Regions from separate parts of the Streptomyces crystallinus genome, predicted to be linked through region 1. Evidence: predicted binding sites of a transcription regulator. Region 1 holds the regulator's gene; the other holds the start of a gene.
The links. Region 1 encodes HspR, which represses chaperone genes until heat shock. Its sites were predicted from a motif close to TTGAGNNNNNNNNNCTCAA; they were not measured.

Region 1 (15,053 bases):
GCTGCGGCACGCCGTCCCCGTCGCGGGCGAGGTCGTGGGCGACCAGCGGTAACCGGTACGCGGTGGCGCGCGCGGGTCTGTCCGATTACGGCAGCCCCGCGCACCCTGCGTATCCTCGGGACGTGCTTCTCTCAGACAAGGACATCCGGGCCGAGATCGACGCGGGTCGCGTCCGTATCGATCCGTATGACGAATCCATGGTCCAGCCGTCCAGCATCGACGTACGGCTCGACCGCTATTTCCGGGTGTTCGAGAATCACCGGTACCCGCACATCGACCCGGCGGTCGAGCAGGCGGATCTGACGCGGCTCGTGGAGCCCGACGGCGACGAGGCCTTCATCCTGCACCCGGGTGAATTCGTGCTCGCCTCGACCTACGAGGTCATCTCCCTGCCCGACGACCTCGCCTCCCGCCTGGAGGGCAAGAGCTCGCTCGGGCGGCTCGGCCTGGTCACGCACTCCACGGCCGGCTTCATCGACCCCGGCTTCTCCGGGCACGTGACGCTGGAGCTCTCCAACCTCGCGACCCTCCCGATCAAGCTCTGGCCGGGCATGAAGATCGGGCAGCTGTGTCTCTTCCGGCTGACCTCCTCCGCCGAGTCGCCCTACGGCTCGGAGCGGTACGGGTCCCGGTACCAGGGCCAGCGCGGACCGACCGCCTCGCGGTCGTACCTCAATTTCCATCGAACCCAGGTATGAGTGACATGAGCGACGTACGCGAGAACCTGACCTACGAGAAGTTCGGGGGCGCCATCCGCGACCTCGCGCAGACCATCGCGGACGACGGCTACGAGCCCGACATCGTCGTCTCCATCGCGCGCGGCGGCGTCTTCGTCGCCGGCGGCCTCGCGTACGCCCTGGACTGCAAGAACATCCACCTGGTGAATGTGGAGTTCTACACCGGCGTGGGCACCACCTTGGAAATGCCGGTCATGCTCGCGCCCGTCCCCAACGCCATCGACTTCTCCGGCAAGAAGGTCCTGATCACGGACGACGTCGCCGACACCGGCAAGACCCTCAAGCTCGTCCACGACTTCTGCGTCGACCACGTCGCCGAGGTCCGCAGCGCCGTCATCTACGAGAAGTCGCACTCGCTGGTGAAGTGCGAGTACGTCTGGAAGCGCACCGACGAGTGGATCAACTTCCCGTGGAGCGTGGAGCCGCCCGTGGTCCGGCGTGAGGGCCAGGTCCTGGACGCGTAGGCAGGCAGCCGTACGTACGTGAAGGGGCCCGGGGTTCGGCTGAACCCCCGGCCCCTTCCGCGTACCCGCTAGATCGTGCCCAGCTTGATCAGGCTCAGCAGCGCCACCAGCTGGATCGCGCTCGCGCCCAGTGCCCTCGGCCAGGCCAGGTCGTGCGACTTGCTCACCATCGACGTGAACAGCGCGCCCGCCGCCAGCCAGGTCGCCCAGCCGACCACCTGGACCAGGCCGTTGTCGCCGCCCAGGAACAGGGCGAGCAGCAGCCGTGGCCCGTCCGTGAGGGACATGATCAGCATGGAGAGGCCGACCGTCGGCTGCCAGGAGCCGTCACCGCCGAGCTGGCGCGCCATCGTGTGGGTGACCGCGCCGAGGATCAAGCCGCCGACCACGAAGACCAGACCGGTGATGAGCACCACCGGGACGGCCTTGCTGAGCGTCGTGTTGATGACGTCCTCGCGGGCCTTGTCGAAGCCGAAGACCGCCAGCAGACCGTAGAGGAACGTGATGGTCAGCGCGGGGCCCCAGACGGGGTAGTCGCGCATCTGCCAGAACGTCGGTCCCGGCCGCATCACGATGCCGTTGAGCAGTTCCTTCCAGCGCAGCCGGGGGCCGGACGGCGGCGCCGCCGCGCCGGCGCGATAGGTCGCGCCCTGGCCGTACGGGTCCTCGTCTATCCGGAACGCCTGGGTGTGGCCGGGGTTGTTGGCGTACGGGTCCTGGGCGGGCGCGTAGCCCTGCGGCATGCCCTGGCCCTGGCCGTAGCCGTCGCCGTAGCCCTGGCCGCCGCCGTGTCCCTGTGGCGCGCCCTGGCCGCCGTACGGGTCGCCGAAGTACTCCGGCTCGCCCTGATGTGGGTACGGCTGCTGCTGCCCGTACCCGTACTGCTGCTGTGCGCGCTGCTGCTGGGCGCTCGGCCACTGCTGTCCCTGGCCGTGCGCCTGCCCGTGGCCGTGCGCCTGCCCCTGGCCGTGCGCCTGCCCCTGCCGCGGTTGCCGTCGCGGGCCTCGGTCGTCCCGGCCTCGCCCCATCCTGAATCCTGCCACGCTTTCGAACGTACCTGTTCTGACGGGGCGCCAAGCCGGGGTGGGGGGAAAGGGGCGGGTTTGCGGCTGAGCTGTGACATCCCCTAGGGGGCCGGGAGAAGCGTCCCGGAGGGGTCCCGGCCCCGGCCCGGAGGCCCGCCCCCTCACCCCGCGTCCCTCACCCCTCGTACACGACAGCGGCCGGTCCTGCCCGAGGCAGAACCGGCCGCTGTGCGGTCCGCGGGCGTCAGCCCTTACTTCACCGGCTCCGGCTCCGGAGTCGACTCCGCCTCCTGCGACGGCGTCGGGTCACCCGGCGTCTTCACCGACTCGAGCAGCAGCTGAGCCACGTCCACCACCTGGACGGACTCCTTCGCCTGGCCGTCGTTCTTCTTGCCGTTGACCGAGTCGGTCAGCATGACCAGGCAGAACGGGCAGGCCGTGGAGACGATGTCGGGGTTGAGGGAGAGGGCCTCGTCGACGCGCTCGTTGTTGATGCGCTTGCCGATCCGCTCCTCCATCCACATCCGCGCGCCGCCCGCGCCACAGCAGAAGCCGCGCTCCTTGTGGCGGTGCATCTCCTCGTTGCGCAGGCCCGGCACCTTGGCGATGATCTCGCGCGGGGGCGTGTAGACCTTGTTGTGGCGGCCGAGGTAGCACGGGTCGTGGTAGGTGATCAGGCCCTCCACCGGGGTCACCGGGATCAGCTTGCCCTCGTCCACGAGGTGCTGGAGCAGCTGGGTGTGGTGGATGACCTCGTACTCGCCGCCGAGCTGCGGGTACTCGTTGGCGATGGTGTTGAAGCAGTGCGGGCAGGTCGCGACGATCTTCTTCGACGACTTGGGCTTCTTGGTCGAAGCGTCTTCGTCGTCCTCGCCGAACGCCATGTTCAGCATCGCCACGTTCTCCTGGCCGAGCTGCTGGAACAGCGGCTCGTTGCCCAGGCGGCGCGGGGAGTCGCCGGTGCACTTCTCGTCGCCGCCCATGATCGCGAACTTGACGCCCGCCATGTGCAGCAGCTCCGCGAAGGCCTTGGTGGTCTTCTTGGCGCGGTCCTCCAGGGCGCCGGCGCAGCCGACCCAGTAGAGGTAGTCGACCTCGGACAGGTCCTCGACGTCCTTGCCCACGATCGGGACCTCGAAGTCGACCTCCTTGGTCCACTCGACGCGCTGCTTCTTGGCAAGACCCCAGGGGTTGCCCTTCTTCTCCAGGTTCTTGAGCATCGTGCCCGCCTCGGACGGGAACGCGGACTCGATCATCACCTGGTAGCGGCGCATGTCGACGATGTGGTCGATGTGCTCGATGTCGACCGGGCACTGCTCGACACAGGCGCCGCAGGTGGTGCAGGACCACAGGACGTCCGGGTCGATGACGCCGTTCTCTTCGACGGTGCCGATGAGGGGGCGCTCGGCCTCGGCGAGGGCCGCGGCCGGGACGTTCGCCAGCTGCTCCGGCGTCGCCTTCTCGTTGCCCTCCATGTCCTTGCCGCCGCCCGCGAGCAGATACGGCGCCTTGGCGTGCGCGTGGTCGCGCAGCGACATGATGAGGAGCTTCGGCGAGAGCGGCTTGCCCGTGTTCCAGGCCGGGCACTGCGACTGGCAGCGGCCGCACTCGGTGCAGGTGGAGAAGTCGAGGATGCCCTTCCAGGAGAAGTGCTCGATCTGGGAGACGCCGTAGACGTCGTCGTCGCCCGGCTCCTCGAAGTCGATCGCCTTGCCGCCCGACGTCATCGGCTGGAGCGCGCCCAGCGCCGTGGAGCCGTCCGCCTCGCGCTTGAACCAGATGTTGGGGAAGCCGAGGAAGCGGTGCCAGGCCACGCCCATGTCGGTCTTGAGGGAGACCGTGATCATCCAGATGAACGAGGCGGCGATCTTGAGGCCCGCGACCGCGTAGGTGATGTTCTGGATGGTCGTCAGGCTCAGGCCCTTGAGGGCCAGGATCAGCGGGTACGAGGCGAAGAACCCGGGCTCGTAGCTGTCCACGTGGTGCTGGACGCCCTCCAGGGCGCGCAGCGTCATGATGCAGACGCCGACGATGAGGATGATCGTCTCGACGAAGTAGGCCTGGCCGGTGTTGGAGCCCGCGAACCGGGACTTGCGGCCCGGCTTGTCGGCCTTGCTCAGCTGGCGGACGATGATCAGCGTCAGGATGCCGAGCGTCGTCATCAGGCCGAGGAACTCGACGAAGATCTCGTACGGCAGCCAGTCACCGATGACCGGGATCAGCCAGTCGGCCTGGAAGAGCTGGCCCACCGCGTTCACGATCGTCAGCAGCAGCGAGAAGAAGCCCACCGCCACGAACCAGTGCGCGACGCCGACGATGCCCCAGCGGTTCATCCGGGTGTGGCCGAGGAACTCCTTGACCACGGTCACGGTGCGCTGCACGGGTTCGTCGGTGCGGGTGCCCGCGGGCACCGGCTGGCCGAGCCGGATGAACTGGTAGATCTGCCAGATCGCACGGCCGAACAGCGCTACGCCGACCGCGATTAGGACCAGCGACACGACGATCGCGGCGAGTTGCATGTGGGGGCTCCTCGGGCCTGCCAGGGATTACTAAGCAGTAACTTATCGAGCTCGTCTGAGCGTACCCATTTATGCGACGGCGATGTAGCCGCGCACGCGGTGATCTGTGTCGCTCAGGCGGCCCTCAGTGACCGGGCCGGCGGCGGGGTCGCCGGCCGGCCTGGGGGACCAGTGTCGGACAGGGTTCGGCACTTTTGAAATGTCCATCGTGTTATTCAGCCCATACACGGACATAACAATCTAACTTGGTTCGCATGATCTCCGGGCTCACGGCCGCCGTCGCCGCCCTGCTCTGCACCGCCCTGCTGGCCGCGGTGGTACGCGCGGCCGTTCTGCGCGCCGGGGCCGCCGACCGGGGCACGCGCCCCGCCCGCACCCCGCACCTCGGCGGGATCGCGGTCGCGGTGGGCACGCTCACCGCGGTCGGGGCCGGGCCGGTGCTCGGGCTCGCCCCCCTCGGGGACGGGGTGGGGCCGCTGCTCGGCGCCGCCGGGGCCGTGGCGCTGCTCGGTCTCGCCGGGGACCTGCGACCGCTGGGGGCGCGGGTGCGTATCGGGGTGCAGACCGCCGCCGCCACCGTGGTGGTCGCCCTGGCGTCCGGGCTCTCGCCCGGGCCGGGGGCGCTCGCCGTCGTCTGGATCGTGCTGGTCACCAACGCCTTCAGCCTCCTGGACGCCTCCGACGGGGCGATGGGGACGGTCGCCGGGGTCACCGCGCTCGGGCTCTCCGTCTGCGCCATCGCGGACGCGCTGCCGGGGCTCGCCCTGCTGCTGAGCGTCCTGGCCGCCTCGCTCACCGGGTTCCTGCTGCACAACTGGCACCCCGCCCGGATCGTCCTCGGCCACTGCGGCTCGCTCTTCACCGGGTTCCTGCTCGCCTCGGCCGCCGTGCTCGTCCACACCGAGGCCGACCCGGTCCGGGCCGGCGCCTCGCTGTTCGCCCTGACCGCCGTGGTGCTGGCCGACGCGGCCCTGGTCCTCCTCTCGCGCCGGCGCGCCGGGCGGGCGCTGGGCGACGGCGCCGCCGACCACATCGCGCACCGGCTGCGGCTGAGCGGGCTGACCGTGCAGGGCACGGCGGTCGTCCTCGGGCTCGCCGCGCTCGCCGGGACGGTGGTCTCGCTGCTCGTCCACGACGGCCGCCTCGCCCCGCCCGCCGTGCTGCCGCTCGTGCTGGGCGCGGCGGTCGCGGTGGTGCTGCTGCTGCGGGTGCCGGTGTACGGCGACGAGGCCCTGCGTACCCGACCGGCCCCCGGGGCCGCGCGTGAAGGAGCACCGGCGTGACCGCCATGACCGCCGCCATGACCGCCGCCGTGGGCGACCGCGCCCGTACGGCCCTGCGCCGCATCGTCCGCCCGCTCGGCGCGCCCGGCGGCCGGCTCCCCGACGACGACGGGTCGCGTCTGGTGCGGCTGCTGCGGCGGTACGAGATCGACCTCGTGCTGGACGTGGGCGCGTACGGCGGGGCGTACGGGTCCTTGCTGCGGCGCTGCGGCTACGAGGGGCGTATCGTCTCCTTCGAGCCGCTGCGCGAGCCGCGCGCCGAGCTGCGGCTGCGGGCCGCGGAGGACCCCTTCTGGTCGGTGCTGCCGTACGCGCTCGGCGAGCGGGCCGGGCCGCTGACGCTGAACATCGCGGGCGACGCGGGGGTGAGCAGCTCGGCGCTGCCCATGCTGCCGCGGCACCTCGCGGCGGCGCCGCACGCGGCGTACACCGGGACGCGCAGTGTGGAGGCGCAGCGCCTGGACGCCCTGTGGGAGGGGGTCACGGCGCCCGGCGAGCGGGTCTTTTTGCGGCTGGCCGTGCAGGGGTACGAGCGGGAGGTGCTGCGGGGGGCGGGGGCCTTCGCGGACGAGATCGTGGGGCTTCAGGCGGGGGCGTCGCTGGTGCCGCTGTACGAGGGCGGGGCGGGCTTCGACGACGTGCTGGCGTGTGCGCGGGGCGAACTGGGCCTGACGCTGATGTCGGTCCGCCCGGGGTTGACGGACCCCCGGGACGGGCGCCTGTTGCAGTGCGAACTGGTACTCCTGCGGGAGGACTAGGCCCGGCCTTCGTCTGCGGCTGTGTGGGTGGCTGGTCGCGCAGTTCCCCGCGCCCCTAGGTAGTCCGTGGCTGAGCCAGCCGCCTCGGCCAGCCGACTGATCGCCCCGCAGGGGCGCTTCAGGGGCGCGGGGAACTGCGCGAGCAACGGCCACCGGGGTGCAGGGACAGTCCGGGCACCATGAAAGTTGAGCCCGGGTGACTCAGCTCTGTTGACCGGGAGGAACTCGTCATGCATCCTTGAGTCAGTTCCACTCAAGATGTCAGTTGGAGGAATCAAAATGGCACGTGCGGTCGGCATCGACCTGGGCACGACTAACTCCGTCGTCAGCGTTCTCGAAGGCGGCGAGCCCACCGTCATCACCAACGCAGAGGGCGCCAGGACCACGCCGTCCGTCGTCGCCTTCGCCAAGAACGGCGAGGTCCTCGTCGGTGAGGTCGCCAAGCGGCAGGCCGTCACCAACGTCGACCGGACCATCCGCTCGGTCAAGCGCCACATGGGCACCGACTGGAAGATCGACCTCGACGGCAAGACCTTCAACCCGCAGCAGATGAGCGCCTTCATCCTGCAGAAGCTGAAGCGCGACGCCGAGGCGTACCTGGGCGAGAAGGTGACCGACGCGGTCATCACCGTCCCGGCGTACTTCAACGACTCCGAGCGTCAGGCGACCAAGGAGGCCGGTGAGATCGCGGGCCTCAACGTCCTGCGTATTGTCAACGAGCCGACCGCCGCCGCCCTGGCGTACGGCCTCGACAAGGACGACCAGACCATTCTCGTCTTCGACCTCGGCGGCGGCACCTTCGACGTGTCGCTCCTGGAGATCGGTGACGGCGTCGTCGAGGTGAAGGCCACCAACGGTGACAACCACCTCGGTGGTGACGACTGGGACCAGCGCGTCGTCGACTACCTGGTCAAGCAGTTCCAGTCCGGCCACGGCGTGGACCTGAGCAAGGACAAGATGGCGCTCCAGCGCCTGCGCGAGGCCGCCGAGAAGGCGAAGATCGAGCTGTCCTCGTCCACCGAGACCTCGATCAACCTGCCGTACATCACGGCGTCCGCCGAGGGCCCGCTGCACCTGGACGAGAAGCTGACCCGCGCCCAGTTCCAGCAGCTGACCGCGGACCTCCTGGAGCGCTGCAAGCACCCGTTCCACAACGTCATCAAGGACGCGGGCATCCAGCTCTCCGAGATCGACCACGTCGTTCTCGTCGGTGGCTCCACCCGTATGCCGGCCGTCGCCGAGCTCGTGCGCGAGCTGACCGGCGGCAAGGACGCCAACAAGGGCGTCAACCCGGACGAGGTCGTCGCCATCGGCGCCGCCCTCCAGGCCGGTGTCCTCAAGGGTGAGGTCAAGGACGTCCTGCTCCTCGACGTGACCCCGCTGTCCCTGGGTATCGAGACCAAGGGCGGCATCATGACGAAGCTCATCGAGCGGAACACGACGATCCCGACCAAGCGGTCGGAGATCTTCACCACCGCCGAGGACAACCAGCCCTCCGTCCAGATCCAGGTCTACCAGGGCGAGCGCGAGATCGCGGCGTACAACAAGAAGCTCGGCATGTTCGAGCTGACCGGTCTGCCGCCGGCGCCCCGCGGCGTCCCGCAGATCGAGGTCGCCTTCGACATCGACGCCAACGGCATCATGCACGTGACCGCGAAGGACCTGGGCACGGGCAAGGAGCAGAAGATGACCGTCACCGGCGGCTCCTCGCTGCCGAAGGACGAGGTCAACCGCATGCGCGAGGAGGCCGAGCAGTACGCGGAGGAGGACCACCGCCGCCGCGAGGCCGCCGAGTCCCGCAACCAGGGCGAGCAGCTCGTCTACCAGACCGAGAAGTTCCTCAAGGACAACGAGGACAAGGTCCCGGGCGAGGTCAAGACCGAGGTCGAGACCGCGGTCACCGAGCTCAAGGAGAAGCTGAAGGGCGAGGACACCGCGGAGATCCGTACCGCGACGGAGAAGCTCGCGGCCGTCTCCCAGAAGCTCGGCCAGGCGATGTACGCCGACGCCCAGGCCGCCCAGGGTGCCGCTCCCGGCGCCGAGGGCGCCCAGGCCAAGCCCGAGGACGACGTGGTCGACGCCGAGATCGTCGACGACGAGAAGCCGGGCGACGCGAAGGGTGGCGCGGCCTGATGTCTGAGGAGACCCCGGGCTTCGAGGAGAAGCCCGACGTCCCCTCCGGCGCACAGGAAGACGCCGAGCCGAAGGCCGCCGACACCTCCGAGGAGGCGAAGGCGGCCCCGGCCGGGGACGCTGCCAAGGAAATCGCCCTGCAGGCCCAGCTGGACCAGGCCCAGACCGCGCTCGGCGAGCGCACGACGGACCTCCAGCGCCTCCAGGCCGAGTACCAGAACTACCGCCGCCGGGTGGAGCGGGACCGGGTCACGGTCAAGGAGATCGCCGTCGCGGGTCTGCTGACCGAGCTGCTGCCCGTGCTCGACGACATCGGCCGGGCCCGTGAGCACGGCGAGCTGACCGGTGGCTTCAAGTCGGTGGCCGAGTCGCTGGAGACGGTCGCCGCGAAGATGGGCCTCCAGCAGTTCGGCAAGGAGGGCGAGCCCTTCGACCCGACGGTCCACGAGGCCCTGATGCACAGCTACGCGCCGGACGTCACCGAGACGACCTGCGTCGCGATCCTCCAGCCCGGGTACCGGATCGGCGAGCGCACGATCCGCCCCGCGCGGGTCGCGGTCGCCGAGCCCCAGCCGGGCGCGGCGAAGGAGGGCAAGGAAGGCAAGGCCGACGAGGAGAGCGGTGGCCCGGACAAGGGCTGACGCGGCGGCCGGGGATGAAGTGACCGTCCGGAAGGAGGGACGTCGATGAGCACGAAGGACTTCGTCGAGAAGGACTACTACAAGGTCCTCGGCGTCCCCAAGGACGCCACCGAGGCCGAGATCAAGAAGGCGTACCGCAAGCTCGCCCGCGAGTTCCACCCGGACGCCAACAAGGGCGACGCCAAGGCGGAGGAGCGCTTCAAGGAGGTCTCCGAGGCGAACGACATCCTCGGTGACCCCAAGAAGCGCAAGGAGTACGACGAGGCGCGCGCCCTCTTCGGCAACGGCGGCTTCCGGGCCGGTCCGGGCGCCGGCGGCGGCAGCTTCAACTTCGACCTGGGCGACCTCTTCGGAGGCGCCCAGGCCGGGGCGGGCGGCGGTGGCGGCTTCGGCGGCGGCCTGGGCGACGTCTTCGGCGGCCTCTTCAACCGGGGCGGCGCGGGCCCGGGCACCCGGACCCAGCCGCGCCGCGGCCAGGACCTGGAGTCCGAGGTGACGCTCAGCTTCACCGAGGCGGTCGACGGGGCCACGGTCCCGATCCGGCTCTCCAGCCAGGCCCCCTGCAAGGCCTGTTCGGGCACCGGCGACAAGAACGGCACGCCCCGGGTGTGCCCGACCTGCGTCGGCACCGGCCAGGTCTCGCGCGGCACCGGCGGCGGCTTCTCGCTCACCGACCCGTGCGTGGACTGCAAGGGCCGCGGTCTGATCGCGGAGAACCCGTGCGAGGTCTGCAAGGGCAGCGGGCGGGCCAAGTCGTCGCGGACCATGCAGGTCAGGATTCCGGCGGGCGTCTTCGACGGCCAGCGGATCCGGCTGCGCGGCAAGGGAGCGGCGGGCGAGCGGGGCGGACCCGCGGGCGACCTCTATGTGGTCGTGCACGTCGACAGCCACCCGGTCTTCGGCCGCAAGGACGACAACCTCACCGTCACCGTGCCCGTCACCTTCGTGGAGGCGACGCTCGGCGGCGAGGTCAAGGTGCCCACCCTCGGCGGGCCCCCGGTCACCCTGAAGCTCCCCGCGGGCACGCCCAACGGCCGTACGATGCGGGCCCGGGGCAAGGGCGCGGTCCGCAAGGACGGCTCCCGCGGCGACCTGCTGGTCACCGTGGAGGTCATGGTGCCCAAGGACCTCGGCGACAAGGCACGCGAAGCCCTGGAGGCGTTCCGCGAGGCGACTGCGGACGACGATCCGCGGGCAGAACTGTTCCAGGCCGCGAAGGGAGCATGAGATGGACGGCCGACGACGACGCTTCGACATGTCACAGCCGTACGAACTGACCGACGAATCGCCGGTGTACGTCATTTCGGTCGCCGCTCAGCTCTCCGGGCTGCATCCGCAGACCCTGCGCCAGTACGACCGCCTCGGCCTGGTCTCGCCCGACCGCACGGCCGGGCGCGGCCGGCGCTACTCGGCCCGCGACATCGAACTGCTCCGTACGGTGCAGACGCTGTCGCAGGACGAGGGCATCAACCTGGCCGGCATCAAGCGCATCATCGAGCTGGAGAACCAGGTGGCCGCGCTCCAGCAGCGCGTCGCCGAGCTCTCGGCGGCGGTGGACGGGGCGGCGGCCGCGATGCGGCAGCGCGAGGCCCAGGTCCACGCGTCGTACCGGCGCGATCTGGTGCCCTACCAGGACGTGCAGCAGACCAGCGCCCTGGTGGTGTGGCGGCCCAAGCGGCCGTCGGAGTAGTCCCTACGCGAAAAGGGCCCGCACCCCGTGAGGGAGTGCGGGCCCTTTTCGCGTTCCACGACAGGCTCTCAGTGGCCCGTGCCCTGCCAGACGCTCACCGCGAGGGCGGCGCAGGAGGTCAGGGCGGCGATCGCGGGCAGCGGCCAGCGGGCGCGCTCCAGCGCGTCCAGGCGGTCGTCGTGCTCGGAGAGGGTCTTGTCGGTCTGGTCGGCGCGCTGGAGCAGCAGCGCCAGATCGCCCCGGGTGGTGGCGAAGCCGACCTCCACCGACCGGCGCAGCCGTTCCAGCTCGATGGCGACCCCTTCTGCCTGGCCGCTGCTCACCATGACGGCTCCTTCGGTAGATGTCTGATCAGCACCGCGAGGCGGCGGGAGGAGAGCCGGCCGCGGTACCAGTCGAGGAGGTCCACGCCGTAGTGGCGCAGCAGCGCGGCTTCGAGCGCCTCGGCGTTGTCCTCCACGTACGCGCCGAGGCGCAGCCTTCCCCCAGGCCGAGCCCGGTGTCCCGGCCCCAGGAAGCGAGGACCGCCTCGATGTCGGGCGGCGTGGGGCGATGGCGGCGAAGGCGTGCGGACTGGGCCTCGCCGAGGAGGAGTTCGAGGGAGGCGCGCAGGTCGTCGCCGCCGAGGGCGCGCAGCCCGCGGGCGCTCTCCCGGGTGAGTTCCCGGGGCAGCTCGAAGAGCTCGCCGCCCAGCTCGAAGGCCCAGGCGCGGCCGAGCGCCTCCAGGCGCTGGGCGCGGGCCGCGTCGACCCGGGCGGCGCCGGGGGCGGGTGATACGGGTGGTCGGGGCATGCTGCCTCCGTCAAATGGCCTGATCCATCACGCTGTTGAGGGTCGAGTGGGCGTACCCGGGGGGCGGGTCAGCGGATACAGTCGGTGTCACCTCTACGGGTGAGGCAGGGGAAGAAGTGACCGTGAACGTGGACGAGGGCGAACGGCTGGCCGAGCGGTTCGAAGCCAACCGGACCCACTTGCGGGCCGTCGCCTACCGGATACTCGGCAACCTCAACGAGGCGGACGACGCCGTCCAGGAGGCGTGGCTGCGTCTCAGCCGCACCGACGCCGGCTGCGTGAAGAACCTCGGCGGCTGGCTCACCACCGTCGTGGGACGGGTCTGTCTGGACATGTTGCGCTCCCGCGACTCACGGCGTGAGCTGCTGTACGACGAGCCCGTGCCGGTGCGTGCGCGCGAGCACGAGGAGCCCGGCGACCCGGAGCACGAGGTGCTGCTCGTGGACTCGGTGGGGCTGGCGATGCTGATCGTGCTGAACACCCTGGCGCCCGCCGAGCGGATCGCCTTCGTGCTGCACGACATGTTCATGGTGCCGTTCGACGAGATCGCTCCCGTGGTGGGGCGGTCGGTGGTGGCCACCCGCCAGCTGGCCAGCCGGGCGCGGCGCCGGGTGCAGGAGTCCGCGCCGGTGCCGGACGCGGATCTGGCGCGCCAGCGGGAGGTCGTCGACGCGTTCTTCGCCGCCTCGCGGGCGGGCGACTTCGACGCGCTGCTCGCCCTGCTCGACCCGGACGTGGTGGTCCGGGCCGATCGGGCGACGGTGGAGGTCGGGGCGATGGGGGAGGTCCGGGGGGCGCTGGCGGTGGCCGGCACGTTCAAGGGGCGGGCACAGTTCGCCCAACTGGCGCTGGTGGAGGGGACGGTGGGCGCGGTGTGGGCCCCCGGCGGCGAGCTCAAGGTGGTCATCGGGTTCTCGCTGGCGGGCGGCCGGATCACCGAGATCACGCTGCGGGCCGACCCGGACCGGCTGCGGCGGCTGGACCTGGCGGTCCTGGCCGCGTAGGGCGTACGAGGGGGCCCACGGCCGGCGTTCGCGGGACGGCCGTGGGCCCCTGCTCTCGTCCGGCCCGCAGCCGCATCCGCGACCTGAGCGGGTCAGAACGCCACGATGCCCTCCGACCCGGGCGCGAGCCCGCCCGCGCTGGGGGCCAGGACCCCGGGGCTCACCACCCGCGGCGGGTCGTCGGCCACGCCGAAGCCCTTCAGGGTGGTCAGACCCGCGTTCGCCTCGATGCGGTACGCGCTGATGGACATCTTGTCGCAGTACGGCGTGCCCTCCACGTACGTGGGCAGCCGCGGGTCGGCGATCTTCTCGTCGATCCCGGCGGTGAGCACGTACATGTACAGGCCGTCGTTGGTGATCGCCATGTCCTGGGTGGCGTGCGAGTTGCGGGTGACGGCGAGGTGGCCGTCCGCCGGGAAGAGGGTGATGGCGCCCTGCTCGTCGATGCGGAAGGCGCCGATCGAACCGCTCTGCGCGTTCGCCACGTACACGACGCCCGGGTCGAGGACGCTGTTCGCCGTCCAGCAGGTGGTGAGCTCCGTGGTGGTCACCGCGGCGCTGATCACCTGGAGGGTGCCGTCGCGGTTGACGTGGTACGTGGACATGGAGCCCAGGAAGCCGGGGGCGCCGATGATCTCGGTCACCATCAGCACGTCGCCGTGGAAGGTGGCGGTGAAGGGGGCGAGGCCGGCCGACTGGTTGCGCACCGGCTCGCCCGCCCTGCCGTACGCGTCGACGGGGAAGACGTCGATGACATTGGTCTGCCGCTCGGTGACGATCAACTGGGTGCCGTCGGGCGTGAACTGGATCTGCGAGGGCCCGGCCGCCGCGCCGCCGATCAGGGACCGGTGGGAGCCCTCGATGGCGGTGAGGGTGCCGTCGTCGCCGATCTGGAAGCCGGAGATCGAGCCGTCGGTGGCGTTCACGGCGTACAGCAGGCCGCCGTGCACGGCCAGGCTGACCGGGCGGACGCCGCCGGTGGCGACCCGGCTGACCAGCCGCAGCCGCTCGCCCTCGACGGCGAGCGAGGAGACCTCGTCGCTGCCGGAGTCGACGCCGAACAGGAACCGCTGGTCCTCACTGGCGATCAGCGAGCCCTGCGAGACCAGCGGGTCGGAGGTGTCCTCCAGGTCGTAACTGCGGCCAACGCCGAGGCCGCCGGTGGGGTAGGTGCCCTTGCGGGTCAGGTTGCCGTAGACGTCACGGGTGAAGACCGTCACCGAGTTGCCGGTCTCCTGGTTGCTCATCACATAGACGAAGCCGCCGCGCCGGGACGTGGCCGGGGGCGGGTTGTCGCCGGGGTGGCCGGATCCGGGCTCGGTCACGGCCTCGGTCACGGCGTCGGTGGTCTCATTCGTTTCCACGGTGAATTCCTTTGCGGAATGCGGCTTGCGGCCGCGGAACAACAGATGCATCGGCGTGTGGCCCTAGGCCGCGGGGCCGGCCGCGCGGGAGGCGCGCAGACCGTGCCGGGCGATGTCGTTCGCGATGTCGAGTCCGAGCCGGACACCGCCGATGTTGAGACTCAGGTCCATGTCGCCCGAGGCGTTCGGGACCCAGCCGTCGTAATTCCAGTGCACGCCGAGGAAAACCCGGCTGAGGCTGTTCTCGCGGATCATTTCCCAGAGCCCGCCGGGGAAGGTGCGGACGACTCGGGTCCGGGCGATCCCGTTTGTGTCGGTGGTGGTGCCATTCAGCTCGTCGGACACGAATTCCAGACCGTCCGCGAGCTGGTCGGGGCCGTAATTCCCGTGGCGGTAGAACTGCCGTACCGACTGGAAGGCGGCGGCGCCGAGGGTGGCGTGGCCGGACGGGTAGGAGGGGAACGAGGGCGTCCTGTTGACCTTGCCGCCCGGGTTGTTGGAGTTGGGCGCGCCCAGCGGCAGCCACTCGGGGTCGGCGTCGGTGCCCAGCGCCGCCGTGCCTCTGCCGGCCGGGCCCGAGGAGATGTCCTGCTCACGGATGCCGACGACCGGCCGCCACAGGTCGTAGAAGTACTTGTCGTAC
Region 2 (15,053 bases), on a different contig from region 1:
CCCGGGCAACTGTGATCTCTTCGGTCCTAACCCCGTGGAATCCGGCATTACGGAGAGCTTCCTCGAAGGCGGGCGACGGCCGCGCCGACCAGACGGCGAGCACTCCGCCGGGCGTGAGCCGGTCCCGGCAGGCGGCGAGGCCGGCGGGGGAGTAGAGGCTGTCGTTGCTCTCGGTCACGGTCCAGTCGGGCCCGTTGTCGATGTCCAGGCAGAGCGCGTCGTAGGTATCCCGACCACCCGTCACATGGGCGACCAGATCGGTGTGCAGCACCTCGGTGCGGGGGTCGGCCAGGGCCGCCTCGGAGAGCGCCGCCAGCGGCCCCGAGCGGTGCCAGTCGATGACCGCCAACTCGCGTTCCACCACGGTGATCCGGCCCCACCGCGGGTCGGCGGCGGCGTGTGCGAGGGAGAAGCCGACGCCGAGCCCGCCGATGAGCACCGAGGGCCGGTGGCGGCCGGCCGGCAGCGCCTCGTACGCGGCGTCCACCAGCAGCCTCTCGGAGCGCCCGTCGGAGGTGTCCATCAGGAAGGTGCCGTTGGCGATGATCTCGAAGTGCGGGCCGCGCCGTCTCAGGACCACCTCCCCGTACGGTCCCTCGCGGCGGTCGAGGACGACCGGCTCGGTGATCGGGTCGGCGATGGGCATCGAAGGACCTCCTCAGAAGCGGAGCGAACGGCTCGGGGGCTGACGCGCGGCCTGCGCCGAAGGTTGTCCAATGTGGCACAAGTCATAGACGCGGACGGGAGCGTTCGCAGAGGGTGAGCGTTGTACAAGCGTAGGCAGCAAGGCCGGACGATCACCGGCGTGGCTTGTGGTTCCGGGTGCGAGTGTGCGGCGCCCGGTGGAAGGGGCCTCACCGGTGCACCCTGAACGAACGCGTGAGCAGGCGCGGCTGCTCGACGGCATCCCGAGCCAGCGGCCGACGGCCGTCCGGGAGAAGACGGCGGACGAGACGTCGGAGGGCGGGGACATCGCCAGAAGCGCCGCGCCGGCCGAGGTGCCCGCCGGGCCGGGGGCGCGCGCCTGGGGGCGCCGCGCCGTCCAGTTGCTGCCCACTCCCACCGGCACGCCCTTCACCTTCGCGTACACCCTGCTGCTCTTCGCCACCTCGCTCTACGCCGAGTTCGGCGACCCGGACACGGTCCGCACGCTGCTCGAAGGCTCCAGCACCGATGTGCAGCACCTCAGCCGCACGCCCGTGCTGGTGATGATCGCCAGCGCGCTCTGGATCGCGGGCGGCATCTCCTCGCCGTGGGCCGTCGGCTTCGTCTTCATCCTCACCGCGCTGGAGCGCCGCGTCGGCGGGCTGCGCACGGCCGGGGTGTTCCTGCTCGGCCATGTGGTGGCGACGCTGGCCACCGAGGTGCCGGTGGGCGTCTCGGTGATGGCGGGACAGCTGCCGGACTCCTCGCTGCACCGCCTCGACTACGGCATCAGCTTCGGTCTGATGGCGAGCGTCGGCGCGCTCGCCGGGCTGCTGCGCCCGCTGCTGCGGTGGCCGCTGCTGGGTGTGATGGCCGTGCTGCTCGTCCAGGACCTGCTGGACATGGCGGATCCGCTGGCCAGTTGGGGCCATCCGACCGCCCTGCTCGTCGGTGTCCTCTGCTGGCCGGTGCTGCGCCGGGCAGACCGGCGCGGGGCCGCCCGGCGCGAGAGGGAGCCGTCAGCGGTAGCCGACGGGCAGCTGGGCTCGTACGTCCCGTAGCGCCTGGCCCTGGTGCCCGTCGTCGGTCAGGACGACGTGCCCGTCGTACGTGAACTGGTACATCAGCGCGTCGGCCACCGGCCTGCCGGTGGGGCGCGGCGGCAGATGCGCGAAGTCCGCGCGCTCCAGGGCGGCCCGGAGCTTCGTCAGGGCGTCGGGCGCCAGCTTCCCGGTGGTCTGTCGGCCGTCCCGGCGGGTCGAGGTGTACGAGCCGTCCTCCTTCACCACCAGCTCGTTGTGCAGCCCCGCGAACCCGCCGCTCACCACGAGCGCCATCAGCTGCCCGTGCCGGGCGGGCGGCGGGGGCGTGTCCGTCGGGGAGGTGCCCGGCGCGGTGGCGGGCGGCGAGGTGGCGGGCGGCGAGGGCTGCGCGCTCAGACTCGTGCTCGGCGCCGCGGTGGGCGGCTTGGAGGCGCCGTCCGCGGACGAGCTGTCCGAGTCGCAGGCCGTCGCCGCGAGCAGCGTGACGAGCAGAAGTGCTCCGGTGGTCGTGGTCCTGCCCGTGAGGCTCATGGAGCCGAGGATGCCGGATCGGTGGGAGCGAAGTACAGGCTCGCCATGGGCGCGTGCGTCGTCCAGCCCAGCGATCCGTACAGCGCCCGGCCCTCGGGGGTGGCGACCAGGACCCCGGTGGTGGCGCCCGCCGCGTGGGCGCCGCTCTGGAGCGTGCGCATGACGACGCCGCCCAGGCCGCGGCGGCGGTGCTCGGGCGACGTCTCGATCTGGTCGGCCACGGCGGTGGTGCCGGTGGGGGCGATCTGGCCGCGCGCGGCGAAGTGCCCGGCCTCGGTGCGCACCAGGACGCGCAGGACGCCCCCGGTGGTCCAACGGGTCAGCGTGTACCCGGCCGGGACCGCCACCTCCTGCGGGGCGAGCGGCACCGTCATCAGGAAGCCGGGCTGGTCGAACTCCCAGCCGGGCCCCACCCACGGCCGTACCGTCTCGTCGTCCGCGAAGAGCTTCAGCCAGGTGTGCGGGGCGGTCGTCGCCTCGACCAGCTTGCGCACGGACGCCTCGTCGGGCTCCGGGAGCACATGCCGGCAGACCTGCTTGACCTGGCCGACGTCGACGGTCCACCCCCAGGGCTCGGCGACCGGCGCCGCCGCGCCGCGCGACACCACCCACCCCTTGGTCCAGGCCTCGACGAGCTCCGCTACCGACTCCATGGCTGCCCCCTTGCGCAGTGACGATACGAGTAATGCGAGTAATAGTCTTTCGCAGTCAGTGACTATTACAATATCCTTTGCAAGTGATGTGTGCGACATCACGACTCGATGGCCTGGGGCTCGCAGGAAACAGTTAGCGGCGAGACCCAGGTTCCGTGCAGATTGACCTTGCGAATCCGGCGAGAGGGTGGGGAACCGATGGCTTCCGGCGGGCATCAAGCAGGTGGCGTGGGGATGGATGACGGCGAGGTCCATGGGCGCTGGTTGCGGCTGCTGAATCGCTCCACTGGAGAGGCCGGATATCGGGATGAATGGTTCGACGAGCAGTGCGGCGGGTGCAGGTTCTGGATCGCGCTGCGGGGAGAGTTGGGCCTGGACTGGGGGGTCTGCACTCGTGTCGACTCGCCGTTCGACGGACGGGTGCGCTTCGAGCACGACGGTTGCGAGCGCTTCGCCGTTCGCGAGGATGGAACGTTCGGCTGAACGCGTGGCTAGGACGGCCTCTTCGTAGCCCGCTGTAACGGCTTCGTCTGACCCTGACTGAGCAACGGTTTGGAGTGGTCGATGACGTCGACGCCCCTCCTGCGAGCCGTGTCTGACCACGCTGATACAACCTCGTCATGACGTACCGATTCACTGCTCGTGTCGCCAGCACGGAGATCGATCCTGACGGCTACTTCACCGAGGCAGGCCTTTCGGAGCACGAGGATGGCAGCGGCTTCATCCTGATGTTCATGGCAGGTGAGGAAGAGTCCGACGACCAAGAAGTCGAGCTGGGAATGGACACGCACTGCCTGGTCACTGCTGACCAGGGGACCGCCTACGGCTGTGTTCGTGAAGCCGTCCTGGACGGCAACGTGCTCCGCATTTCGCTGGATCCCGAAGCGCTGGAGAGTCTTCGGTTGAACGAGGGCGAGATCGAGGCCGTCATCGAGGCGCCGGGCGAAGACGTCGCGCGGTTCCGGGAGGTCCTCGCGCAGGTGCTCACCTATGGGCGAGTGGACGCCATACCCACGCTGCTATCGGTCTGATGAGAGGGGTGGGGTCAGCTCAATCGGTTCCTCCCCGACGCAAGATCGGGACCCAGGTATGTCGGCTGGAGGGCTTCTCAGGCGTCGGTCTGGCCCGGGCCGTCGTAGTAGCCGGGCCGGGCCAGGAGGACCGTAGTGAAGTAGTAGCCCTGCTCTTCATGGGGTTCGTCGTCGGCTTCGAACGGGCGCCAAAAACTCAGCAGCAGATCCGGCGCGACGAATGACGCGGGGTCCTCTGGATCGGCAGCGATCGTCGTCAGCGCGGCCATGCGCCTCACGACTTCGCGGGCCGGTAGGCCGAAGACGTCGATGCCGCGGAAGAGGACGGCGTCCGACGAGTTGGCCGGGCGTCCGAACTCCACCGATTCCAGGCGGTCGCGCATGCATCCAATGCTGATCATCAGGCCGCTCGGTCGGAAGATGTGCTGCCCCGGGCGGTCGGACGGCGAGACAACTGTGGGCTCGCGCATCGACTGGAGTGCGCTGTCGGCTTCCCGACGCGGCATGCCTATGTGCAGCGGTCCGACTCCGGTGGGAGGAGCGAGCTCGAAGTTCATGGCTGCATGGTGCCACGGGCGACTCTCGGGGCTGGATTGAGCTTTTGGCGCTCTCGTGCCGTTGTGGTCTGCATCAGTTCGTCGACGCGGGCGCTGTGCCAGATCACGCCTTCGAACTTCTCGTAGGCGGGGGTCCAAGCACGGGTGAGCACGGGTTTGAGGTGGTTGTGGAATAACAGGTTCCGTCCCGCGTTGCGACGAGTGCGACTGAACCACAGAGCGCTCTTTTCCTGGCGCTGTTCGTGGCCGCGGTGGCGTTCGGGGAGTCGGCCTTGCGTGCGGCCGGGTCTGAAGGTGACGAGGGGGTTCGACGGCGGTCGCCATGCGTCCGTGTCGGCCCAGTGAGCGATGGCGTCGCTGTGGTCGTGGCTGTTCCTGTAGGGGTAGTCGATGCGCTTGCTGATTTCGCCGTAGAAGCCTTCGCGTTCGGCGGCTGTGCCGCTTGCCAAGCGTCTCCACTGGGGTGAGGCAAGGAGGGCGGCAACCCTGACGGCTTCGGGATAGACGGCGGCGAAGAGGCGGGAGGTGCTGTACGACTTCTTGACCGTTTCGGGCGGGATGAGGACGTGGGCGCGTTCGTCCCAGGTGTGCCAGACGTGGTGCGGGTTTTCGGGAGGTTCCTTGCCCGTCCAGATATGCCCGCAGAAGGTGAAGGCGGTCAGCAGCGCGTCGTAGGTGGCGGCCCAGCCGTGCTGGCGCAGGATGCGCAGGTGCTTGCGCTGGGCGCCGACGATTTCTGGCAGGCCAGCCAGGCTGACGGAGGTCTGGTCGGCATCGGGCGGACCGATCCAGACGCTGTGGCGGGTGCAGACGTAGCGGTGGTGCGGCAGGAGTCTGGTGACTCTGCCGCCGGGGTGTTTGCTGTCGCAGTGGTGGCAGCCGGGTTGTGGCTGGTGGCGGAACATGGCCCAGTCGGGTTGTGGGGTCCGCAGTTCGGGCAGGGCGCCGGCGAGGGCGTGAACTGTCCGGCCGGTGACGGCGGCGAGCCGTTCGGGAACGACGACACGGCGCATACCGCCGGAGGCTTCGCGTTCGGTGACGCGACGCCAGAGGGCGTTGATGTCGAGGCCGTGGATGGTAGCCAGGCGGCCGATGTAGGAGGCGGCGATTTCGTGCTGTGCGGGTGGGACGGGGTCGGGCAGGCGGGTGAGCATCAGGCGACGCGCCTCCGGCGCGAGCGGGGCCGTTCGGGGGCGGTGAGAGCCTCGGAGCGTTCGGCGGCGAAGTCGACGGGCACTGTCTCCAGAAGGTCTTCGGTGATGCGCTCGCTGCCGTCTTCGATGGCCAGCACGGCGGCCCCTCGGATGAGCTGTGACAGGCTGCCGATCATGCCGCCGGAGCGGTGGTAGAGGTACTCGCTCAGGCCCGTGAGGCTTCCCGGCTGGTGGTCGTGGAGCCCCAGCATGGATTCCAGCGTGCCGACCAGGGACCGCCATGCGTTCCGGTCCGTGCCGGGGGCGTAGGAGAACGGGATGGCGGGGATGACGGTGAACCGCCCGGCGATCTGGCGGCCGCGGGTGCCTGCGAACAGGCCCTGGGCCTCGACGTCGATGCCCGCGTAGGCGAAGGTGGCGGGCAGCCTTTCGGCGAAGTACTTCAGCTGGTCGGAGGCTTCGGCGCCGGTGCGGGTGGCCAGGTTCAGGTTGTGCAGTTCGTCGACCAGGACGAGATCGACGTGGACGTGTGCGGCGGTGGCGCAGACCGCGTTGACCACGTCGGCGATGTTGAAGCGGGCGGGGAAGTCCAGGCCGAAGAACCGGACGAACTCCATGGCGAGCATCTTCGGCGTGGCGGCCGGCGGGACGGTGACGTAGACGACCGGGAGCCGGGAGCGGTCGTGCGGGTGGCGCCTGCGGACGGCGATCTCATGAGCCCGCCCGAGCTGGGACAGCGCGGTGGTCTTCCCCGTGCCTGAGGCGCCACTGATGATCACGCCCCGGCGGGCCGAGATCTGCTGCCGATTGAGCTGGACCAGGAGCCGCGAGGTGGCGACGACCTTTTGGATGGTCGGCGTGTTCACCAGCGGCAGGTCGGCGTGGTAGTTCCGGCGCCGTTCGTCGTCGTGCAGCTTCTCCTGCCGGGACAGTGCGGCCCGCTGGGCTGCGGTCAGCAGCGCAGGCGGGGCCGCTTCGTGCTCGACGAAGCGGCGCCACCCCTCCTTCGTGGTCAGCGGGCTGTCTGGCGGTGGCTCCTGCCCCCTCGCCTGCTGGGGGATGAAGGAGGCGCGGGAGGACCTGGTCATAGCCACCTTTCGGCTTCTGCGTGGGCGTCGAAGACACCGAACGGGATCACCTCGGCCGGTTCGGTGGTGCGGTCGGATGGTGCTGGCTCCGGGGCTCGCGGGGCGGGCGGCCGGTGCGAGGCGGCTCCGGCGCGTGTGCGGCCGGCCACCTTTGCGGTGCGGGTGTCGGGGCCGTGCTCGGCGCGGGGCAGAAGTGTGTCCAGGACCCGAGCCACCGCAGCCTCGTTGGTGTTGTCCAGGCCCGTCTCGGTGGCGAGGCGCCGTGCGTGCTGCCAGGTGAAATCAGCGAAGCGAGCGCTGACCAGAGGGAGATGCACCCAAGGGACGGTGACCCAGCCTCGGGGGGTGCGTACGAATACCTGGGAGAGGTCGTAGGGGTCGTAGTGCACTTCCCAGAGCCCGCGCTTGGTGGTGTGGCCGGAGTGCTGGCGTCGGAAGGGGCCCAAGTCCGGGGTGTCGTAGGTCCGGTAGCCGATCCGGATGCCGTAGTCGTTGATCGCCCGCCAGGACACCGGCAGCAGTTCCAGATAGTCCTCGCCGCGCAGGACCAGCGGCAGGTAGCCGCAGGCCGCGACCAGTGAGGCGTACTCGTCGTTCGGTGAGATCGCCTTCTTGGGTCGGTAGGGGTCGCGCAGGCTGTCGTGGGGGCGGGCCTGCCATCCGGCCAGCACCCACTCGTCCAGCAGGTCCTGGAGTTCGGGGATGGTCCAGGCCGCCTGGTCCTCGACGCGCTCGCCGCGGCGGGAGACGTTCGGGCCTGTGTAGCCGGCGAGGTGCTGACAGAACAGCGTGTTGATCGCGGAGAATGTCGCCTCCACGATCGCCTTGTCGGTGGGCGTGCGGGGTCGGGCGCGCTGGACGGAGATGCCCAGTCGGTTGCAGGCCCTTGTGAAGGTGTCGGACAAGAACACCTTCCCCCCGTCGATGACGATCGTGTCCGGCACGATCACTGGTTTCGCGGCGGCTTGTTGCATGCGCGCGTCCACGTCCAGCAGTCGCTTGTGCGGCATCCGGGACGCCGCCATCCGCAAGGACGCGGCCCAGCCCGGGCGCATCGGCTCGGGCACCAGCATCTTGGCCAGCAACAGGGAGGCATCCACCGCCTTGGTGCCCACCGGTCGCAACACAGCGGCGCAGATGGTGCGCGTGGCGACATCGACCGCGATCGTCAGGTCCGCGCGGGCCGTCAGCCCGGAGTCGAGCACGACCATCACGTCCAGCGGCGTGGAATCGATCTGCACCTGTTCGCCGGGTCGGGCAGCGAAGGTCGGCGTGAACGGCTTCTGTGGCCGGTTTGCGGTCTGCCGGCGGGTGACGGCCGAGCCGAAGGTGTGCCGTCCGGTGGAGAGCCGGTCCACGAGCTTGTAGAGGGTGCTGCGGCTCGGAATCGGCACCACACCCGGACCGTGCGTCTCCTCGATCTGTTTGATCACGCGGCGGATCAACCGTGAACGGGTGCCGGTGGACGCTGGAGTCTCTGCGGCGACGGCCTCCTCGATGACCGTGACCAGCCGGGCATCGGCCCGTCCCGTCGTGTTCGCGAGCCGGGTCGTGCGCTGGTCCACCAATCCCCACAGACCTTGCCGGGCATAGGCGTAACGCCGCCCCTGGACGGTGCGGATCCCGACACCGAGCTCTGCCGCCTTGGCTGCGTCGCGCTCGGCGAGGGAGCGGGTGGCTGGCTCGTATTCGGGCCGGGGGGTCGACCCGGGTGCCGCGTCCGAGGGCAGGCCCGTCTCCACCTCCACCACATGGCGTTCCCACTCCTGTGCGGCGGCCAGTACGGATGCTGGAACCGTGCTCAGCAGCCCCGACGGCTCCAGTTCGGGCAGCGGGTCCGCGCCGGTGACCGCGAAGTCTGGGGAGGCCATCAGGTAGGAGGCCAGCACCACGGTTTCCGAGCCGTCCGAGGAGCGGAGTCGTACCGAGGTCCCGGACAGAGCCACCACCTGATGATCAGTGTCGTCGAAGCTGACCCAGTCACCGGTTCGCAGCACGAAGGCGTCGCCTCGCAGCGGCATCAGCCCACCTCCGGCGAGACGACTGACGCGGCGTGCATAGGAACCGACAGATCCACCGCCAGCTCGTGCTGCCAGAGCAGGTGGAACAGCACGGGCAGCACGGCGATCGGATCTCCCGCGAGGCCGGCGCCGTCCATCAGCAGGCGAGGCTCGGCAAACACGTCCCGCAGGGTGGAGACGACAGGCTCCAGGCGATGCCGCGGGTGCCGGTAGCCCGCCAGCCACCGCACATTTCCGACCACGATCGGATCAGGTGTCCCGACCAGCCGGAAGTCCCACCCCAGGAGGTCACAGGCCCTCCGAGCCGCATCGAACTTCACCCAATCTCGCGGCTTGCGCCGGTCCGCCGGGCGGCAGTCGACCACGATCGCCGAACCGTCCTGGCGGCGGGCGAAGTAGTCGGGGGCGTGTGAGATGCCCTTGCCGTTCTCTGCGGCCCAGAACAGCCAGAACGGCTGGGACGACAGACCGGTCACCGACGGATCGAAGTCGAGCAGCATCACATGATCGCGCTCCAGCCACGATTCGTACCCGATGTGCCCGCCGACCGTCGAGGACCACCACAGCCCCGGCAGATGCCGCTGCCCCTTGTACGACTGGAACCCGCGTACGGGCAGCACGGACTCGAACCGCACTGCCCACGCGTCCGACAGCGGGCGTCGGATCTCCGATCCATCCGGATCGACGTACGCGACCTCAAAGCCCTCGGCAGGAGGCCCCGGCCACTCCGCCGGGTACAGCGTGCAATCCCTGGTCCACGCCGAGCTAACGGCACCTATCTCGCAAGGTCACCCCGGACGCCGCAAGATCCCTCGCAACGTTGAACCGGACCTCGCAAGGTTCACCGCTACAGGACATACAAGGGGTGATCGCTCAGAGCGAACACCTCGCGGGGAACATTCCTGCGCTCACAACCATTGAGTCGGCATAGCTCAACTTGACTGCCGAAGGGGAGATCATGGCTCACTCGTCCGCACCGCTCACCCTGCCTGTGCTGCCGCTCGACGACGAGGTCGTGCTGCCCGGGATGGTCGTACCGCTGGATCTGTCCGACACCGAGGTGCGGGCCGCGGTGGAAGCCGCCCAGGCGGCCGCCCGGTCCGAGGGCTCCTCGGCCGGCAAGCCCCGGGTGCTGCTCGTCCCGCGCATCGACGGGGCCTACGCCGCGACCGGCGTGCTCGGCACCGTGGAGCAGGTCGGCCGGCTCTCCGACGGCGACCCCGGCGCGCTCATCCGCGGTGTCACCCGGGTCCGCATCGGCGCCGGGACCACCGGCCCGGGCGGCGCCCTGTGGGTCGAGGGCACCCAGGTCGAGGAGACCGTCCCCTCACCCCTGCCCGGCCAGGTCACCGAACTGGTCAAGGAGTACAAGGCGCTCGCCACCGAGTGGCTCAAGAAGCGCGGCGCCTGGCAGGTCGTGGACCGCGTCCAGCAGATCGAGGGCGTCTCGGCCCTCGCCGACAACTCGGGCTACTCGCCCTTCCTCACCACCGCCCAGAAGGTCGAGCTCCTGGAGACCGCCGACCCGGTCGCCCGGCTCAAGCTCGCCACCGAGCAGCTGCGCGAGCACCTCGCCGAGCAGGACGTGGCCGAGTCCATCGCCAAGGACGTCCAGGAGGGCGTGGACAAGCAGCAGCGCGAGTTCCTGCTGCGCCGCCAGCTCGACGCCGTCCGCAAGGAGCTGCGGGAGCTCAACGGCGAGTCGGAGGGCGACGAGTCCGACGACTACCGGGCCCGGGTGGAGGCCGCCGACCTGCCCGAGAAGGTCCGCGAGGCCGCCCTCAAGGAGGTCGAGAAGCTGGAGCGCTCCAGCGACCAGTCCCCGGAGGGCTCCTGGATCCGCACCTGGCTCGACACCGTCCTGGAACTGCCGTGGCAGGAGCGCACGGAGGACGTCTACGACATCACGGGCGCCCGGGCGGTCCTCGACGCCGAGCACGCGGGCCTGGAGGACGTGAAGGAGCGCATCACCGAGTACCTGGCGGTCCGCAAGCGCCGGGCCGACCGGGGCCTGGGCGTGGTCGGCGGGCGGCGCGGGGGCGCGGTGCTCGCGCTCGTCGGCCCGCCCGGCGTGGGCAAGACCAGCGTCGCCGAGAGCGTGGCGCACGCCATGGGCCGCAAGTTCGTCCGCGTCGCCCTCGGCGGCGTCCGCGACGAGGCCGAGATCCGCGGCCACCGGCGTACGTACGTGGGCGCGCTGCCCGGCCGGATCGTACGGGCGGTCAAGGAGGCCGGGTCGATGAACCCGGTGGTGCTGCTCGACGAGATCGACAAGATCGGCTCCGACTTCCGCGGCGACCCCGCCGCGGCCCTGCTCGAAGTCCTCGACCCGGCGCAGAACCACACCTTCCGCGACCACTACCTGGAGGTCGAGCTCGATCTGAGCGACGTCGTCTTCCTGGCCACGGCCAACGTCCTGGAGGCCATCCCGGAGGCCTTGCTCGACCGGATGGAGCTGGTGCGCCTCGACGGCTACACCGAGGACGAGAAGGTCGTCATCGCCCGCGACCACCTGCTCCCGCGCCAGCTGGAGCGGGCCGGGCTGGACGGCGGCGAGGTGGTCCTGGAGGAGGGCGCCCTGCGCAAGCTGGCGGGGGAGTACACCCGCGAGGCGGGCGTGCGCAATCTGGAGCGCTCGCTCGCCCGGCTGCTGCGCAAGGTCGCGGCCCAGTCCGAGACCGGTGAGCGCGAACTGCCCGCCACCCTCGGCCCCGACGACCTGCGCGCGCTCATCGGCCGGCCGCACCACGTCCCCGAGTCCGCCCAGGACCCGGCGGAGCGGCGTACCTCGGTGCCCGGTGTGGCCACCGGCCTCGCGGTGACCGGGGCGGGCGGTGACGTCCTGTTCGTCGAGGCGTCGCTGGCCGACCCGGAGACGGGCGCGGCGGGTCTGACCCTCACCGGCCAGCTGGGCGACGTGATGAAGGAGTCGGCGCAGATCGCGCTGAGCTTCCTGCGCTCGCACGGCGCCGAGCTGGAGCTGCCGGTGGCGGACCTGAAGGACCGGGGCGTGCACGTCCACTTTCCGGCGGGCGCGGTCCCCAAGGACGGCCCGAGCGCGGGCATCACGCTGGTCACCGCGCTCTCCTCGCTGCTCAGCGGCCGGCTGGTGCGCACCGATGTGGCGATGACCGGCGAGGTCTCGCTCACCGGCCGGGTGCTGCCGATCGGCGGCCTCAAGCAGAAGCTGCTCGCCGCGCACCGGGCGGGCATCACCACGGTGGTGATCCCCAAGCGCAATGAGCCGGACCTGGACGACGTGCCCGCGGAGGTCCTGGAGAAGCTGGAGGTCCACCCGGTCAGCGACGTCCGCCAGGTCCTGGAGATCGCGCTGTCCCCGGCGGCGGTGCGGGTGCCGGTGGCCGTGTAAGGCTCTGTGCCCCTTTTGCTCGGTGTCTGTCTGCGGGCCGTGGTGGGCTGAGCGCGCAGTTCCCCGCGCCCCTAGGTGGTCAGGGGCGCGGGGAACTGCGCGAGCAACCCACCACGGCCCGCAGGCGAAGCACCCCTATGCTCGCGCAGCGCGTTCGTACAGCCGTCGCGCCCGTGCGTCGAAGAGCACCGCCGTGGAGGCGACGTCCGTGTCGCCGCCGCTCAGCACGCCGATGAGATGGCCCAGGTGGTCCGGCCCCCGGTAGTCCGCCAGCCAGGGGCTGCCGCTGGTGCCGGTCCAGAACCCGGCGCAGTCGATCCGTACGTCGCTCTCCAGATCGGGGTCCGGGCGGGTGTCGGTGGTGCAGGCGATGGGCCGGTTCTCCGGGTTGTGGTCCTCGTCCGGGTAGCCGAAGACGGTGACCCGGCGGCGCGGCGCCGAGCCCCAGTCGGGCTGGGCGGCGCCCACCACGCTCTGCACACTGCGGCCCCTGGCGTCCGGCTCCAGGGTCAGGAAGGCGTAGTCGAAGGAGTCGTCGCCGTTCCCGGACCAGCGCTCGTCGGCCTGCACGGCCCTGACCTTCCAGGTCCCGTACGGGGTGGCGCCCTTGACCGCGCCGGAGTAGCCGGGCGCGAACTCCATCGAGCCCGCCGACCCGGCGTCCGCGCAGTGCGCGGCGGTGGCCACGACATTGCCCTTGGGGCTGGCGACGACGCTGGCGGTGCACCAGTGCCGGTCGCCGTCGACCAGCACGCCCACGGAGGGAATTCCCGAGGTGGCGGTGGCCGAGGACTGCGGGGCGGGCGCCGGTGGCACCTCATCGGGCCGGTCCTGCTGGGGCGCCGACGCGGCCGACCCGCCGCACCCCGTGACCAGGGCCAGCATCCCAGCGGCGGACAGCCGCCCCACCGTTCGCAGCACGCGCATGGCGACCATCCTGTCGTATGACGCGACCGGCGACGGTGAGGCCCCCGGCGCGCGTCGGCGCACCGGGGGCCTTCCCTGCCGCTCGCCCGCTAGCCGTTGGCCAGCGCCTGGAGCCGGTCGTACGCCCCGTTGAACTTGGAGTGGTCGCCGACCGTGGGGCCGGAGGAGGTGTACTGCCACATCGTGTAGTAGCCCCAGCCGGCCGGGAGGGCGCCCGGGTCGGTGTTGTAGCGGGCTATCCACAGCGGGTTGGTGGAGCCGAAGGCGACGGAGTTGCCGGTGCACTGGGTCCACCAGCTGGTGGCGGTGTAGATGACCGCGTCCCGGCCGGTGCGGGCCTTGTACTGGTTGACGAAGTCGCGGATCCAGCTGACCATCCCGGCCGCCGACTTGCCGTAGCAGGCGGCGCCGTACGGGTTCCACTCGATGTCGAGCGCGCCCGGCAGCGTACGGCCGTCGCGCGACCAGCCGCCGCCGTGGTCGACGAAGTAGTCGGCCTGGGCCGCGCCGCTCGTGGTGTCGGGGGTGGCGAAGTGGTAAGCGCCCCGGATCATGCCGACGTTGTACGAGCCGTTGTACTGCTGGGCGAAGTACGGGTTGGTGTAGTACGTGCCCTCGGTGGCCTTGACGTAGGCCCACCGCACCCCGCTGTTCCACAAGGTGGTCCAGGCGACGTTGCCGTTGTGGCTGCTGGTGTCGACGCCCTCTACCTGGGCGACTCGGGTGGAGCGCGGGAGCCCGCCGGTGCCGTCGTGGGCGGCCACACCCATGCCCATGGTGGCGGAGCCACGGGCGGGGGTCTGGGCCGCGCCCGAGACACCGGGGGCGGTGAGCAGGAGGGCGAGGGCCGTGAGGAGGATTCCGGCCGCGGCGAGGGGGCCGCGACGGGCCGTTCCGGGTCTGTGCACGGGCATTGCGTGCCTCCGAAAGGCGTGGGTGGGGGGACGTGCGGGGGGAATCGACATGTCGTTGTGGACATGTCATACGGAAAAAGCTACGCACGTAGACCGTGACGCGAAAGAGGTTCTGGAACTGTCATTGGCCCAGGCCTCTGGCGGCGCGGCGGCGGCCGGTGCCAGCTGCGCCGACCGCGCGCGGCCGCAAGTAACTTTCAGCCGTGGGCGGTTGGGGGCCGATCGGCCGGTCCCGGTGTCCCGTCCGCGTCCCCGCCCGGTCCTCCGGGTCGCGTTCGCGCCAAAGTCCCCATGTCAACACACAGGCCCCATTGAGGAGTTCGTCCCCCACAGGCTTGCATGGCCATGACCAGTCGGCGCCACCGGCGCCACCGCCTTCCGCGCGGCCGACGCCGCCCGCGGAGGGCACCTCGCAACGGCCCGTGGAGGAAAGACCTTGCACAAGCCCAGAGCAGGCAGAGCCGGAGCAGGCAGCACCCGGGGGAGCAGGACGGCCGGCTCACCGGCCCGGGGCGCGTCCGTGGCCGCGCTCCTCGGGGCGGCGGCGCTCCTCGCCACCGCGGTACCGGCGGCCCACGCCGCGCCCTCGGCGCAGGCGCCGGCCGCCGACGTCGTCCCCGGCACCGGCACCGCGACACCCGCCCTCGTCGACGGCCTCCACGAGAGCGCCGACGCCAAGGCGGCACCCGCCGACGCGGCCCGCAGCCACCTCGCCGCCAAGGAGAGCCGCTACCGGATAGCCGACCCCGGCCGCGACCTCACCCCCGTACAGACCCTGAAGCAGGGCGCGGACGAGACCGTGCGGCTCCAGCAGAAGCACCACGGGGTCGAGGTGCTCGGCGGCCAGTACGTGGTGCGGATGGAGAAGAAGGACGGCAAGCGCGTCGTCACCGGCACCTCCGGCAAGTACTTCACCGGGCTGACCGCGTCGACCGAGGCCACGGTCTCCCAGGACGTCGCCGTGCGCCGGGCCGTCACCTCGGTCGCCGCCCGTCTCGGCGGCGCCACCCTCGGCAAGAAGGACGTCCAGAGCGCCAAGGACGCCAAGACCAGGGCCGCCGCCGCGCTCACCGGGCGCGCGGGCGGCCTGGTCGTCGTCCCCCAGGGCGCCGGCGTCCT

Region 2: a site for HspR is predicted at 9,641-9,659, ahead of lon (endopeptidase La). Genes of this name have one in related genera too.

What each region holds. Positions count from the first base shown of each region.
Region 1 is NZ_BAAACA010000003.1:33,987-49,039, reverse strand. It holds gene ABD236_RS01785 (hypothetical protein) at 1-52, shown strand, start outside; gene dcd (dCTP deaminase) at 123-698, shown strand; gene ABD236_RS01775 (phosphoribosyltransferase) at 704-1,201, shown strand; gene ABD236_RS01770 (Yip1 family protein) at 1,270-2,244, opposite strand; gene ABD236_RS01765 ((Fe-S)-binding protein) at 2,478-4,745, opposite strand; gene ABD236_RS01760 (MraY family glycosyltransferase) at 5,000-6,028, shown strand; gene ABD236_RS01755 (FkbM family methyltransferase) at 6,034-6,786, shown strand; gene dnaK (molecular chaperone DnaK) at 7,066-8,919, shown strand; gene grpE (nucleotide exchange factor GrpE) at 8,919-9,560, shown strand; gene dnaJ (molecular chaperone DnaJ) at 9,606-10,787, shown strand; gene ABD236_RS01735 (heat shock protein transcriptional repressor HspR) at 10,789-11,250, shown strand; gene ABD236_RS01730 (hypothetical protein) at 11,319-11,576, opposite strand; gene ABD236_RS01725 (hypothetical protein) at 11,570-11,710, opposite strand; partial or broken gene ABD236_RS01720 (hypothetical protein) at 11,731-12,042, opposite strand; gene ABD236_RS01715 (sigma-70 family RNA polymerase sigma factor) at 12,171-13,046, shown strand; gene ABD236_RS01710 (lactonase family protein) at 13,139-14,410, opposite strand; gene ABD236_RS01705 (vanadium-dependent haloperoxidase) at 14,474-15,053, opposite strand, start outside.
Region 2 is NZ_BAAACA010000063.1:38,524-53,576, reverse strand. It holds gene ABD236_RS32535 (spermidine synthase family protein) at 1-646, opposite strand, end outside; gene ABD236_RS32530 (rhomboid-like protein) at 861-1,706, shown strand; gene ABD236_RS32525 (hypothetical protein) at 1,665-2,219, opposite strand; gene ABD236_RS32520 (GNAT family N-acetyltransferase) at 2,216-2,872, opposite strand; gene ABD236_RS32515 (DUF3027 domain-containing protein) at 3,107-3,355, shown strand; gene ABD236_RS32510 (Imm10 family immunity protein) at 3,493-3,903, shown strand; gene ABD236_RS32505 (hypothetical protein) at 3,981-4,460, opposite strand; gene ABD236_RS32500 (hypothetical protein) at 4,457-5,614, opposite strand; gene ABD236_RS32495 (TniB family NTP-binding protein) at 5,614-6,702, opposite strand; gene ABD236_RS32490 (Mu transposase C-terminal domain-containing protein) at 6,699-8,723, opposite strand; gene ABD236_RS32485 (TnsA-like heteromeric transposase endonuclease subunit) at 8,723-9,388, opposite strand; gene lon (endopeptidase La) at 9,682-12,093, shown strand; gene ABD236_RS32475 (trypsin-like serine peptidase) at 12,229-13,020, opposite strand; gene ABD236_RS32470 (lysozyme) at 13,110-13,934, opposite strand; gene ABD236_RS32465 (M4 family metallopeptidase) at 14,455-15,053, shown strand, end outside.